Regions from separate parts of the Bradyrhizobium sp. CCBAU 53338 genome, predicted to be linked through region 1. Evidence: predicted binding sites of a transcription regulator. Region 1 holds the regulator's gene; the other holds the start of a gene.
The links. The regulator LexA, encoded in region 1, represses DNA repair genes until DNA is damaged. The targets are predictions, from matches to a motif close to TGTTCNNNNTGTGTTCNG.

Region 1 (6,404 bases):
TGTGCTGCGCGACGTGCGCAAGGTCGACGGCTCGGTCGAGCATTTCGGCCGCAAGATGCGCCTGCCCGTGGTGCTCGCCCCCGTCGGCGCATTGGAAATCTTCGACCCGCATGGCGCAGCGAGTGTTGCCCGCGCGGCCGGCACTTTCGGGGCGTCGCACATGTTGAGCTCGGTCTCCGAGCCCGGGCTGGAAAAGACCGCCGAGGCCGCGCCCGATGCGCTGCGCATGTACCAGCTTTACGTCCGTGGCGATGACGCATTCGTGGCCGACGTCGTCAGCCGCGCCGAGAAGGCCAACTACGCCGCCTTCTGCCTGACCGTCGACACCGCCCATTACAGCCGTCGTGAGCGTGACATTGCCAAGCGTTACGTTCGCGAGAGCCGCCTGCGCGCCACCGGCGGCGACTACCAGAAGGGCCTGGAGTGGCGGACCGTGAAGATGGTCAAGGACAAGTTCAGGATACCGCTGATCCTCAAGGGCATCGCCACCGCCGAGGACGCGCAGATCGCGGTCGATCACGGCGTCGAGTGGATCTACGTTTCCAACCATGGCGGCCGCCAGCTCGATCACGGCCGCGGCGCGATGCATGTGCTTCCTGAAATCGTCGACGCCGTGAAGGGGCGCGCGAAGATCATGGTCGACGGCGGCATCTGCCGCGGCACCGACATCGTCAAGGCGATCGCCGCGGGCGCAGACCTCGTCGGCATTGGCCGGCTGCAATGCTGGGCCTTGGCGGCGGCCGGCGAGACCGGCGTGACGCGGATGCTGGAACTGCTCGAGGACGAGGTGCTGCGCTGCCTCGGCCTGCTGGGAGCCACTTCGTTCGCCGAGGTCAATAAGTCCTGCCTGCACCCGGCCACCGCGACCAATGCGCCGAGCGTGTTCAGCGCATTCCCGCTGTTCGACCACGAGCCCTATCGATACTGATTGGAAGGATGCATGTGACCTCGCTCTCTCCCGGCAGCGCGGATGCGCTTCTGTTCGACCTCGGGCGCGTCGTGCTTGATATCGATTTCTCCAAGGCGATCGCCTGCTGGGCGGGACATGCAGGCTGCAAGCCGGAAGCGATCGTGGCGCGCTACGTGCGTGACGAGGCCTACCGGCTGCACGAGGTCGGCAAGATCAGCGACGAGGACTACTTTGCCTCGCTCCGCTCATCGCTCGGCATCAGCATTTCGGATGGGCAGTTCCTGGAAGGATGGAACGCGATCTTTGCCGGCGAGATGCCCGACATCGCCGAGTTGCTGCCGCGCGCGGCGAAGCAGATGCCGGTCTACGCCTTCTCCAACACCAACCGCCCGCACGTGGACTACTTCTCGAAGGAATATGCCGACCTGCTCGGCCATTTTCGCGAGCTCTATCTGTCCTCCAGCATCGGTCTGCGCAAACCGGATGCAGAAGCGTTCGACCATGTCGTTGCCGCGATGGGCGTACCGGCGAACCGCGTTGTCTTCTTCGACGACCTCGCCGAGAACGTCGAAGGCGCCCGCGCCCGCGGCCTGACCGCGGTGCATGTGACCTCCCCTCACGACGTCGGCAATGCGCTGAGGGCACTGGGGATCTGATCCCCGAACGGACCGCCCCTCTGGAACTATTTCGCCTCCGGGTTTGGAACCAAGTCGCTTTGTACATTTTTATACAGAGTTCCGGGAACGAATGCCCGTTTCCGGACTCATGAGTCCGTTGGGAATTCTACATCGGACTTATCATCGTGTTGGGCAAAACCTACCTCACCAAGCAGGCCTCTCTGCTGATGAAATACGCCAGAACCACCTCGGATTCTGACCTTTCCGCAAAACTGATCAGCAAGGCCGCCGATCTCAAGGCCCAGGCCGATCCGATGCCTGACAGGGACCAGAGTCCCGAAGCGCCAGACGTCAGTCCGGACAAGCAGCCGGGGACCTGACCGGTGCTGGCCGTGGCTCTCGTCATCCTCGCCATGGCCATCCTCGAACCGGTCTGCTTCGCCTTCCGGATCATGCCGCGGCGACTTTGATCTTGCGCCTTCGTCGCCAAGCTGACGACGCACGATAAATCATGCTGCGCGACCACCGTTTTGCCTCTGCGCCTGCACTCGGCTAGAACTCTCGCCGCCGATTTGCCCGAACGGGCGCAGCTGGAGTTTTCACCCGTGGCCCTGATGCCGGTTTCCGACGCGCTCGCCGCGGTGCTTGCCGGCGCGCAGCCGCTGACCGAAGAGGTCGTCGCACTCGACGCGGCCTTCCACCGCGTGCTCGCGCGCGACGTCGCGGCGCGGCGGACGCAGCCGCCGCAGGCGATGTCGGCGATGGACGGCTATGCCGTTCGTGCGGCCGATGCGGCGAAGCCCGGGGCGCAGCTTGTCGTCATCGGCGAAGTCGCAGCCGGCCGGCCGTTCGCAGGGACCGTCAGCGCCGGCGAAGCCGTGCGAATCTTCACCGGTGGTGTCATCCCCGATGGTGCGGATGCGGTCGTGATCCAGGAGGACACCGTCACCGACGGCAAGCGCATCACCATCAAGGAGGCCGCCGTCACCGGGCGCCACATTCGCCCCGCCGGCATCGATTTCCGCGAGGGCGACGTGCTCCTGCGCAAGGGCGTACGGCTCACCGAGCGGGACCTTGCACTTGCCGCCGGCATGAACCACCCGCAGCTCGCGGTGTGCCGCCGTCCGAAAGTCGCGATCCTCGCGACCGGCGACGAACTGGTGATGCCGGGATCGACGCCCGGTCATGGCCAGATCGTCTATTCCAACGGCTACGCCCTGCACGCGCTCGCCCGCAGCGAGGGCGCCGACACCATCGACCTCGGCGTTGCCGCAGATACGCTTGCCGCCACCAGCGCCGGTATCCGCCGCGCGCGAGAATCCAGCGCCGACATCCTGATCACGACGGGCGGCGCCTCGGTCGGCGACCACGATCTGGTGCAGCAGGCACTCCGGGACGAAGGCACTGCGATGGCGTTCTGGAAGATCGCAATGCGGCCGGGCAAGCCGATGATGAACGGACAGCTCGGAGCGATGCGCGTGATCGGCCTGCCCGGCAATCCCGTGTCTTCCTACGTGTGCGGTTTCCTCTTCATGGTCCCGCTGATTCGCGCTTTGTCCGGCCGTTCGGTTGTCCATCATCGCCGCGAACGCGCCGTGCTCGGCCGCGACGTCGGCGCCAATGACCAGCGCGAGGATTATCTGCGTGCGCGTCTCGACGAGCGTGCCGACGGCACGCTCGTCGCCCTTCCCGTCAATCACCAGGACTCCTCGCTGCTTGCGAATCTCGCTGCGGCACAGGCACTTCTCGTGCGTCCGCCATTCGCACCGAAGGCCGAAGCGGGAGCGCACTGCGAGGTGTTGCGACTGCCCGCCTGAGCGCATCGTTCGCAACCGTTCCGCGAACTTTGCCGCGTTCACGGTAAATTAAGCAGTTGCGGAACATGTATCGAACATATAGTGTTCGTTCATGATTTGTTTCGAGCATGTAGCGGCTTATTGCTGAATTCAGCGTCTCGGAATCGAACGACATCGTCAGGGGGATTTTGGTCGAGATGTTAACGCGCAAACAATACGAGCTCCTGCGGTTCATCAGCGAGCGGCTGAAGGAAAGCGGCGTGCCGCCCTCCTTCGACGAGATGAAGGACGCGCTCGATCTGCGCTCGAAGTCGGGCATCCACCGCCTGATCACGGCGCTCGAGGAGCGTGGCTTCATCCGCCGCCTGCCCAACCGGGCCCGCGCCATCGAGGTGATCAAGCTGCCGGAGCTCCAAGCCGCCGCCGGTAGCCGCCGCGGCTTCACGCCAAGCGTCATCGAAGGCAATCTCGGCAAGGTGCGCACGACATCGAGCCCGCCCGCCGACGAGGGCGAGCGTCCGGTCGCGGTGCCCGTCATGGGCCGGATCGCAGCCGGCACGCCCATCGAGGCGCTGCAGACCCGCAGCCACACCATCAGCGTCCCCCCTGACATGCTGGGCGCTGGCGAGCACTACGCGCTCGAAGTGCGCGGCGATTCCATGGTCGACGCCGGCATTCTCGACGGCGACATGGCGCTGATCCAGCGCAACGAGAGCTGCGACACCGGCGATATCGTGGTCGCGCTGATCGACGACGAGGAAGCCACCTTGAAGCGCTTCCGCCGCCGCGGCGCCTCGATCGCGCTGGAGCCGGCCAACGCGGCCTACGAGGTCCGCATCCTCCCGCCCAACCGGGTCAAGATCCAGGGCAAGCTGATCGGACTGTATCGGAAGTACTGAGCGCCGGACGACCTGAGCGCTCACGCGCATTCAACGATCGGAGCGGACGATTGTCCGCTCCGGCCGGATGGTCTTTCTGGTTTTGCACAGATTATCCGGCCCCCTCTCCAGTACTACATCCTCGGCACGCCGCGACGAAGCACGCATCGCTTCATAAGCCTCCAGGCGACCGAGGAGACAACCATGCGCAAGATCTTCCTGAGCACCGTCACGATGGCGCTGATTGCAGCATCGGCGTCACAAGCCCTCGCTGCGCAGCCGCAACATCGCGCCCGCAAGGCGCCGCAGGCGACGAGCGCGCAATTGCGTGATGCGCATAATACCGTCGAGCAATCCTCGCGGCCGGCATGGCCATATTCGGGCTGGTCGGCACCGGCCGGACGCTGACGGCGACGGTCGCCGAATGCACGGAAGCAGGCTTTGTTCCTGGCGGTTCGGGAAAGATATTGTGATTGCGGCTTGCGTATCCGAGCCGCAGATTTGCCTACAACCGAGCGGAGTCTTGCAGGCTTCCACTCTGATAGAGGCCTGCGCCTCCAGGCCAGAGGCGCGGGTTGCTATCCCTGATGAGGAGCACCCGATGTGTGACTATAGCCTGCATGCCGTCGCGACACGTCCCGCAGAAGTCGGCGAGACGATCGTCACGACAACATTTCGCGGCACCTCGACGCGCGGCTTCGCCTCCGAAGCCGACATGTCGGTCGCGGTCTGCCTGCTGCCGGGAACGGAGCTCGCGTTCGCCGACAACGTCCGTTACGATAACAGGTGGATCTGGACGCGCACCGTCAACTCGCGCGTCGGCAAGTTCGGCAAGGTCGATCCGCACATTCCCGATCGTCATCACGATGCGATCGAATTCCCCGATGGCAAATACGTGCTGGTGACGCAGCTCGTCGAAGGCCAGCGCGCAACCGTGCTGCAACTGCCCGTGACCCAGCCGCTCGGCGAGCGCGAGCAGAAGCCGCAAGGGATCGCTGACAGCCGCACCACGACGCCGCGCCTGCCGATCGGCTGAAAGGTCGATCTTACTCCTCAGCCTGAAGGTCGGCCTCCGACGGTGTTACGTCCCGGGAGCGTGGAGCTACCGACCTTGGCATGAGGGTCTGCTCGAAGTCTCCATCGCCGGTCGCCGCCGGCGACCAGGGGCGGTTTGCGCCCCTTCCCCTCACAGCCTGAATCGCAAAACCGTCACCGCGCTGTGTGAGCGCCAGCGCGCCCTGGTGCGCGAGACGCGGTCGATCGACCACCATCGCGGCGCAATCCGGCGCCGTAGGCCTGGTCGTCACCAGCAGCGCGGCACGACTGCAATCGTCGGCCAGCGCGTCGATGCGTAGCGACAGCGCAATCATGCGACCGTCGGCGAGCGTCGTCACGCAGCCGGCGTCGTCGCATGACACGCCGTCACCAAGCGAGGCGCTGGCCGTGTCGCGCGGGTCAGCGTCGGCGGCAAGCCACTCCTTGAGCAGAAAATTGTCCTTCTTCATTCTGATCACGTGCAGTTGCCCATCCCTGCCTCGCACTGCGACGTTCTGGCCGTCAGCGGCAATCAGGATATCGGGTTGCCGGACCGACAGCCCCCAGACGGTCGCAGCCACGAGCACGCAAGCACCCGACCAGCGCAGCGGCGTGCGCAACAGGCCCATCAGGATCAGGCCGAGGCTCGCCGCAATCAACGGCGCAGTGCCGAAGGCGGCGACATGGCCGATCGCGCCGGGCAGTGCGGCCACCCAGCGCGACACCGCCACCATCCAGTCGATGCCAATCCCCATCAACCACCAGAACACACCGTCGAGTCCGAAGGGAGCCGCGAGCAATCCCAGAAGCCCCGCGGGCATCACCAGCGCCGAGACCACCGGCATCGCGCCGAGATTGGCGAGCACGCCGTAGGGCGTGACGCGATGGAAATGGAAGGCCGCATAAGGCGTGGTTGCAAACCCGGCGATCATCGAGGCCATGAACAGCATCGCGATCTCGCGGCCGCCCCACAGCGCGATGCGCGCGGTCGCCGAGTGATCAGGTGAGGCAAACAGGTTCGGCATGCCGATCTGCACCAGGGCCACCAGCCCGAGCGTCGCGGCGAAGGACATTTGAAAGCTCGGATGCACGAGCGCCTCCGGCGCCACCGCCAGCACGATCAGCGCCGCGACCGCCAGCGTGCGGAAGGTGACGGCGCGGCGATCGA
Region 2 (6,404 bases), 3.0 Mb from region 1:
GGGAGGCTCTCGACGCGGAAGGCGTCGACCACGATGTCCTGGGTCGAGGATGTCGTCGCCACCAGCAGCGCGCCGAGCGCGACGTAGAACGGCGAACTCGCGGGATCGGTCATCGCCAGCAGCAGGATCGAAACGATCAGCAGCAGCTGCGAGAACAGCAGCCAGCCCCGCCGGCGGCCGAAGGCATGGGTGAACAGCGGCACATGCAGCGCATCCACCAGCGGCGCCCACAGGAACTTCAGCGTGTAGGGCGTGCCGACCAGCGCAAACAGCCCGATGGTCTTGAGATCGACGCCTGCCTCGCGCATCCACACCAGCAGCGTCGAGCCCGACAGCGCCAGCGGCAGTCCCGAGGAGAAGCCGAGGAACAGCACGATCAGTACCCGCGGCTGCAGGTACACGGCGAGGCTGTCGCGCCACGAGGTCGCAGGGGTGTCGGAGCCGGCGGGGGAGGTGGCGTCGGGTGCGGTCATGGGGAGGTGTTAGCAGATTCTGGCCGAGATGCCTCGACCACAAAAGCCGTCATGCCCGGGCTTGTCCCGGGCATCCACGTTCTTAGTGCGGCGACAAAGGCGTGGATGGCCGGGACAAGCCCGGCCATGACGACTGAGGATCACTCCCCCGCCTGCAGCTTCCTTGGAAACAGCTCCGGCGCTCCCGACACCAGCCGCGGGCCCTCAGCCGGCGCGTCCGTCTTGCTGAAATCGAGCTCCTCGATTCGGCCCGCCCGCTTCTCGATCTTGTCGGCGGAGATCAGGATCTGGCGGACGTCCTCGTTGGCGTCGGCGAAATGTTTCTGCAGCTTCAGCACGCGGTCGCGCAGGCGGCCGAGGTCGTCGCCGAGCTTGATAACCTCGGTCTGGATCTGGTCGGCGGCATCGCGCATGCGCGCGTCCTTCATGATCTGCTGCATCACCTGGATCGCGAGCATCAGCAGCGAGGGCGACACCAGCACGACGCGTGCGCGGTAGGCCTTCTGGATCACGTCGTCGAAACCATCATGGATCTCGGCGTAGACCGATTCCGACGGCACGAACATCAGCGCCATCTCCTGGGTCTCGCCGGTGACGAGGTATTTTTCGGCGATGTCGCTGACATGCTTCATCACGTCGCCGCGCAGCCGCTGCGTGGCGAGGCGCTTCTCCTCGTCGGTGCGGGCATCGTGCAGCGCGGTCATCGCCTCCAGCGGAAATTTCGCATCGATGCAGAGCGGGCGCTGGTCGGGCAGGAACACGACGCAATCGGGGCGCTTGCCGGTCGAGAGCGTGAACTGGAATTCGTAGGCGCCCTTCGGCAGGCCGTCCTGGACGATCGCCTCCATCCGCGCCTGGCCGAAGGCGCCGCGCGACTGCTTGTTGGCGAGCACGTCGCGCAAGGTCGTGACCTGCGTGGTGAGGTCGGTGAGGTTCTTGTGCGCGCTGTCGATGATGCCGAGCCGCTCGTGCAGGGCGCGCAGGCTCTCCATGGTGTTGCGGGTCGAGTGCTCCATGGACTGGCCGACCCGATGGGTCACCGAATCCAGCCGCTCGTTGACAGCACGGGCCATCTCGGCCTGGCGGCCGGCCAGAGTCTGGGTCATGGCGTTGACCCGGCCGGAGGCCTCAGCTTGAGCGTGCAGCACCTGGGCGAGCCGCTCTTCGAGCTCGTCGGCCCGGATTGCGTGCGCCATCGCCAGTTCCGCGCCACGTCGCCCGGATCTGGCGATCACCACCGCAATCACCACCAGCAGGATGAGGACGAGGGCGCCGAAGCCGATCAGCCCATCGATGGTGCGCACCGGCCAGTCGCCGAGCATGAAAATGATCTCGTTCATGCCAGCCCTTCTAGCCGATTCGCGCCCCCAAGCGAACGAAGAGGGAACGATGGGGCTAACGGCCCCCTCATTTTTATGGTTAACCAAGGGTGAAGTTTTATGGTTAGCGGAGGGTTAACGCGTTACCCGCCGCATTGACCGCCTGTCGCGCGCGGCTTAAATCGCCCGCCATGGCCCTCAGAGAAATCATCATCCTGCCCGACAAGCAGCTGCGTCTGGTCTCCAAGCCGATCGAGAAGGTCACGCCGGAGATCCGCAAGCTTGCCGACGACATGTTCGAGACCATGTACGACGCGCCCGGCATTGGCCTTGCTGCGATCCAGATCGCGCAGCCGCTGCGGCTGATCACCATGGATCTCGCCAAGCCCAGCCAGGACGACGAGACCAAGCCGGAGCCGCGCGTCTTCATCAATCCGGAGATCGTCGCCTCTTCCGAGGAGCTGTCGGTCTACGAGGAAGGCTGCCTGTCGATCCCCGAATATTACGAGGAGGTCGAGCGGCCCGCGAAGGTGCGCGTGCGTTTCACCGATCTCGACGGCAAGCTGCACGAGGAGGACGCCGAAGGCCTCTACGCCACCTGCATCCAGCACGAGATCGACCATCTCAACGGTGTGCTGTTTGTCGACTATCTGTCGAAGCTGAAGCGCGACCGCGTGATCAAGAAGTTCGAGAAAGCCGCCAAGCGCGCGGAGTGAGTCATTTGTAAGCACCGGCGTTGCCGCACGCTCCCCCTGCGCTCCCCCCCCCTTGTGGGGGAGGGCCGGGGAGAGGGGTGGCCCCGGCGGTAGTCCCAACGGTGCGAAGAACTAATCGGCGCTTGAATCGAAAGACCGCGCCGTGTGGCACCCCCCTCCCTAACCCTCCCCCACAAGGGGGGAGGGAACGCATCGAGCTCTTGTCATGCCCCTCCGCCTGATCTTCATGGGCACGCCCGATTTCTCCGTGCCGACGCTGCTCGAACTCGTCGCGCATGGGCACGAGATCTTGGCCGTTTATACGCGTGCGCCGAAGCCCGGGGGACGGCGTGGGCTGCAGATGCAGCCGACCCCGGTCGAGGAAGCCGCGCGAAAGCTCGGCGTGCCCGTGCTGACGCCAAAGACGTTGAAGACACCGGAAGCGCTCGACGAGTTCAGCGCCTTTGAGGCCGATGCCGCTGTCGTCGTTGCCTACGGCATGATCCTGCCGCAGGCGATCCTCGATGCGCCGAAGCTAGGTTGTTATAATTTGCATGCATCGCTCTTGCCGCGCTGGCGCGGTGCGGCGCCCATCAACCGCGCGATCATGGCAGGTGACGCCGAGAGCGGCGTCATGGTGATGAAGATGGACGTCGGCCTGGACACCGGTGATGTCGCCATGGCCGAGCGTCTGGCCATCACCGACAACATGACCGCGGTCGATCTGCACGATCGTCTCTCCCGCCTCGGCGCCGATCTGATGGTGCGTGCGATGGCGGCACTCGATCGCGGCGGGCTGCAGCTGAAGAAGCAGAGCGAGGACGGCGTCACCTATGCTGCCAAGATCGACAAGGCCGAGGCGCGGATCGACTGGAACAAGCCCGCGCATGCGGTGCTGCGCCACATCCACGGCCTGTCGCCGTTTCCCGGCGCCTGGGCGGAGCTTGCCGGTGTCAGCGAGAATGCGCGCGTGAAAATCCTGCGCTGCGAGCTCGCCAAGGGCTCCGGTGCACCGGGCGCGGTGCTCGACAACCAGCTCACCATCGCTTGTGGCGCGGGCGCGATCCGTATTCTCGAGCTGCAGCGCGAGGGCAAGGCGCGAATGCTGGCCAAGGATTTCCTGCGCGGCGTGAAGCTCGAGCCGCCGATGCGGCTCGCCTGATGCCCCGCTACAAGCTCACCATCGAATATGACGGTGCGCCGTTCTTCGGCTGGCAGGTGCAGGACACGCTGCCGTCGGTGCAGGGCGCGCTGGAAGCAGCCGTGAAGGCGATGACTGGTGCGGATCTGCGGGTGCATGGTGCTGGCCGCACCGATGCCGGCGTGCATGCGCGCGGCCAGGTCGCGCATGTCGATGTCGAGAAGCAGTTTCCGCCGGGGCGCTTTCGCGACGGCCTCAACGCGCATCTGCGCCCGCATCCGGTGGCGGTGCTCGAAGCGGAGATCGTCCCTGATACGTTCGAGGCGCGCTTCTCGGCCGTGAAGCGCCACTATCGCTACCGCGTCGTCAATACCCGCGCCAATCTCGCGCTCGACGTCGGCCACGCCTGGCGCGTGCCGCGTCGGCTCGATGCCGACGCAATGCATGCGGCGGCTCAACGCCTGCTCGGCAAGCATGATTTCACCACCTTCCGCGACACCGAGTGCCAGGCGAAATCGCCGGAGAAGACGCTCGACCAGCTCGACGTGCTGCGCGACGGCCGCGAGATCGTCATCGTCACCTCGGCCCGCTCGTTCCTGCACAGCCAGGTGCGCTCGATGGTGGGATCGCTGGTCTGGGTCGGCGAGGGCCGCTGGACCGCCGACGATCTCTCGGCGGCGCTGGAAGCGCGCAATCGCGCAGCCTGCGGGATCGTCGCGCCGCCGGAGGGGCTGTATCTGATGAGGGTGGATTATTAAGGAGTTGATGTCGCCTCAGGCGTCATGGCCGGGCTTGTCCCGGCCATCCACGTACGTCACCATGCGACCATGCATGGCGGATGGGTCTACATTCTCGCAAGCGCGGCCAACGGCATTTTGTATGTCGGTGTGACCAGCGACCTTGTTCGTCGCACCTACGAGCATCGAAATGGGCTCGTGCCTGGCTTTACTAAGAAGTACGGCGTCAAGCTGCTCGTCTATTTCGAGCGCTATGAAGACATCCAAACCGCGATCCAGCGCGAGCATAACATCAAGCACTGGTCACGGACGTGGAAGGTCAGGCTGATCCTGAGGGATAATCCCGAATGGAATGATCTCTACGACACGATTGTCCAGTGAGGTGGTCCGGGCTCTCACCACATCGTCATGGCCGGGCTCGTCCCGGCCATCCACGTTCTTTCTTGTCAGTAGCGCCGAAGAACGTGGATGCCCGGGACAAGCCCGGGCATGACGGCGGAGGGTTTGGTGAAAAAAGTGCCTACCCAAAATACCTTGTCAGTATCCCGCGATAGACCTTCGTCAGCTTCTCCAGGTCCACCACCGGCACGCGCTCGTCGACCTGGTGCATGGTCTGGCCGACCAGGCCGAACTCGATCACCGGGCAGTAGCTCGAGATGAAGCGCGCGTCCGACGTGCCGCCCGAGGTCGACAGCTCCGGCTTGCGGCCCGTTACCTCTTCGATCGCGGACACCGCGAGGTCGGTGAACGGACCGGGCTTGGTCACGAACACGTTGGAGTTCGAGGGTTCCCAGACGATGCGGGCCTTGATGCGGTTGCCGCAGGCTTTTGCGAGGCGCGTCTCGACCAACTCGCGCAGAGATGCCTGCGTATGGTTGTCGTTGTAGCGGATGTTGAACCTGGCGCGGGCCTCGCCGGGGATGACGTTGAAGGCCTTGTTGCCGACGTCGACGGAGACGAATTCGAGATTCGAGGCCTGGAACTGCGCGCTGCCATGGTCGAGCGGCTCGTCGGAGATGGCAACGATCAACCGCGAGATATCCGGCACCGGGTTGGCGGCGCGATGCGGATAGGCGACGTGGCCCTGCACGCCGTCGACATGGAGCGTGCCCGATTGCGACCCGCGCCGGCCGACCTTGATGGTGTCGCCGAGCGTCTCGACATTGGAGGGCTCGCCCAGCACGCAATGATCGAACTTTTCGCCGCGCTCGGCGGCCCATTTCAGCAGCTTGATGGTGCCGTTGATGGAGACGTCTTCCTCGTCGCCGGTGATGAGGAACGAGATCGAGCCCTTCTCGTCCGTGCGCGGCTTGCCGCCGTTGGCAGCGAGATGTTCCAGCACCGCGGCGACCGAGCAGGCGATGCCGCCCTTCATGTCGACGGCGCCGCGGCCGTGCAGGAAACCGTCCTTCACCTCGCCCGAGAATGCGCCGACGCTCCAGGCGCTCTCGTCGCCGGGCGGCACCACGTCGGTATGACCGGCAAAGGTGATGTGCGGGCCTTCGGTGCCGATCCGCGCATAGAGATTGTCGACGTCGGCGGTGCCGTCCTCGCTGAAGGTCACGCGGTGGCAGGTGAAGCCGGCTGCGTTCAGGGCTTTTTCAAGAACGCCCAGCGCACCGGCGTCTTCAGGAGTTACCGAGGGGCAGCGGATGAGGTCGCGGGCAATGGAGAGAGCATCGGTCATGCCTCCGGCTTAACACGCCATTGCGGCGGCGGGCCAGCCTTCTGCGCGGGCATTTCGAGCTCACGCTGCTGATCCCAACCCGGCCTGCCTGCGGGCGAGACGTAGAGCGGGTCGGCGCCGAAGCGGTTGGTCTTTCTCGAGCCGCGGAAGAACAGCAGCTCAATCCCGCCCCAGGTCGCGAGCACGAATGAGATCAGGGCCAGCATGAAGCCGGCGTAGTCGTTGCCGATCCGGTCCACGAACTGGTTGATGAGCCCGGGGAGGACGAAAAAGGGCAGCGCCCACCAGGCGCTCTTGTCGCGGTCATGCAACCGCTTGATGGACGTTGCGGCGAAGACCCACGCGAACAGAG

Region 2: the regulator LexA is predicted to act here: its motif matches at 1,845-1,862, upstream of XH90_RS03870 (DNA recombination protein RmuC).

Annotation. Positions count from the first base shown of each region.
Region 1 is NZ_CP030048.1:3,795,168-3,801,571, reverse strand. Features, by position in the region: gene XH90_RS17835 (alpha-hydroxy acid oxidase) at 1-928, shown strand, start outside; gene XH90_RS17830 (HAD family phosphatase) at 937-1,566, shown strand; gene XH90_RS17825 (hypothetical protein) at 1,713-1,907, shown strand; gene glp (gephyrin-like molybdotransferase Glp) at 2,133-3,344, shown strand; gene lexA (transcriptional repressor LexA) at 3,521-4,222, shown strand; gene XH90_RS17810 (hypothetical protein) at 4,406-4,609, shown strand; gene XH90_RS17805 (hypothetical protein) at 4,803-5,237, shown strand; gene XH90_RS17800 (ComEC/Rec2 family competence protein) at 5,248-6,404, opposite strand, start outside.
Region 2 is NZ_CP030048.1:810,066-816,469, forward strand. Features, by position in the region: gene XH90_RS03865 (MFS transporter) at 1-473, opposite strand, end outside; gene XH90_RS03870 (DNA recombination protein RmuC) at 614-1,813, opposite strand; gene def (peptide deformylase) at 1,984-2,508, shown strand; gene fmt (methionyl-tRNA formyltransferase) at 2,714-3,649, shown strand; gene truA (tRNA pseudouridine(38-40) synthase TruA) at 3,649-4,386, shown strand; gene XH90_RS03890 (GIY-YIG nuclease family protein) at 4,411-4,746, shown strand; gene dapE (succinyl-diaminopimelate desuccinylase) at 4,886-6,052, opposite strand; gene XH90_RS03900 (DUF805 domain-containing protein) at 6,049-6,404, opposite strand, start outside.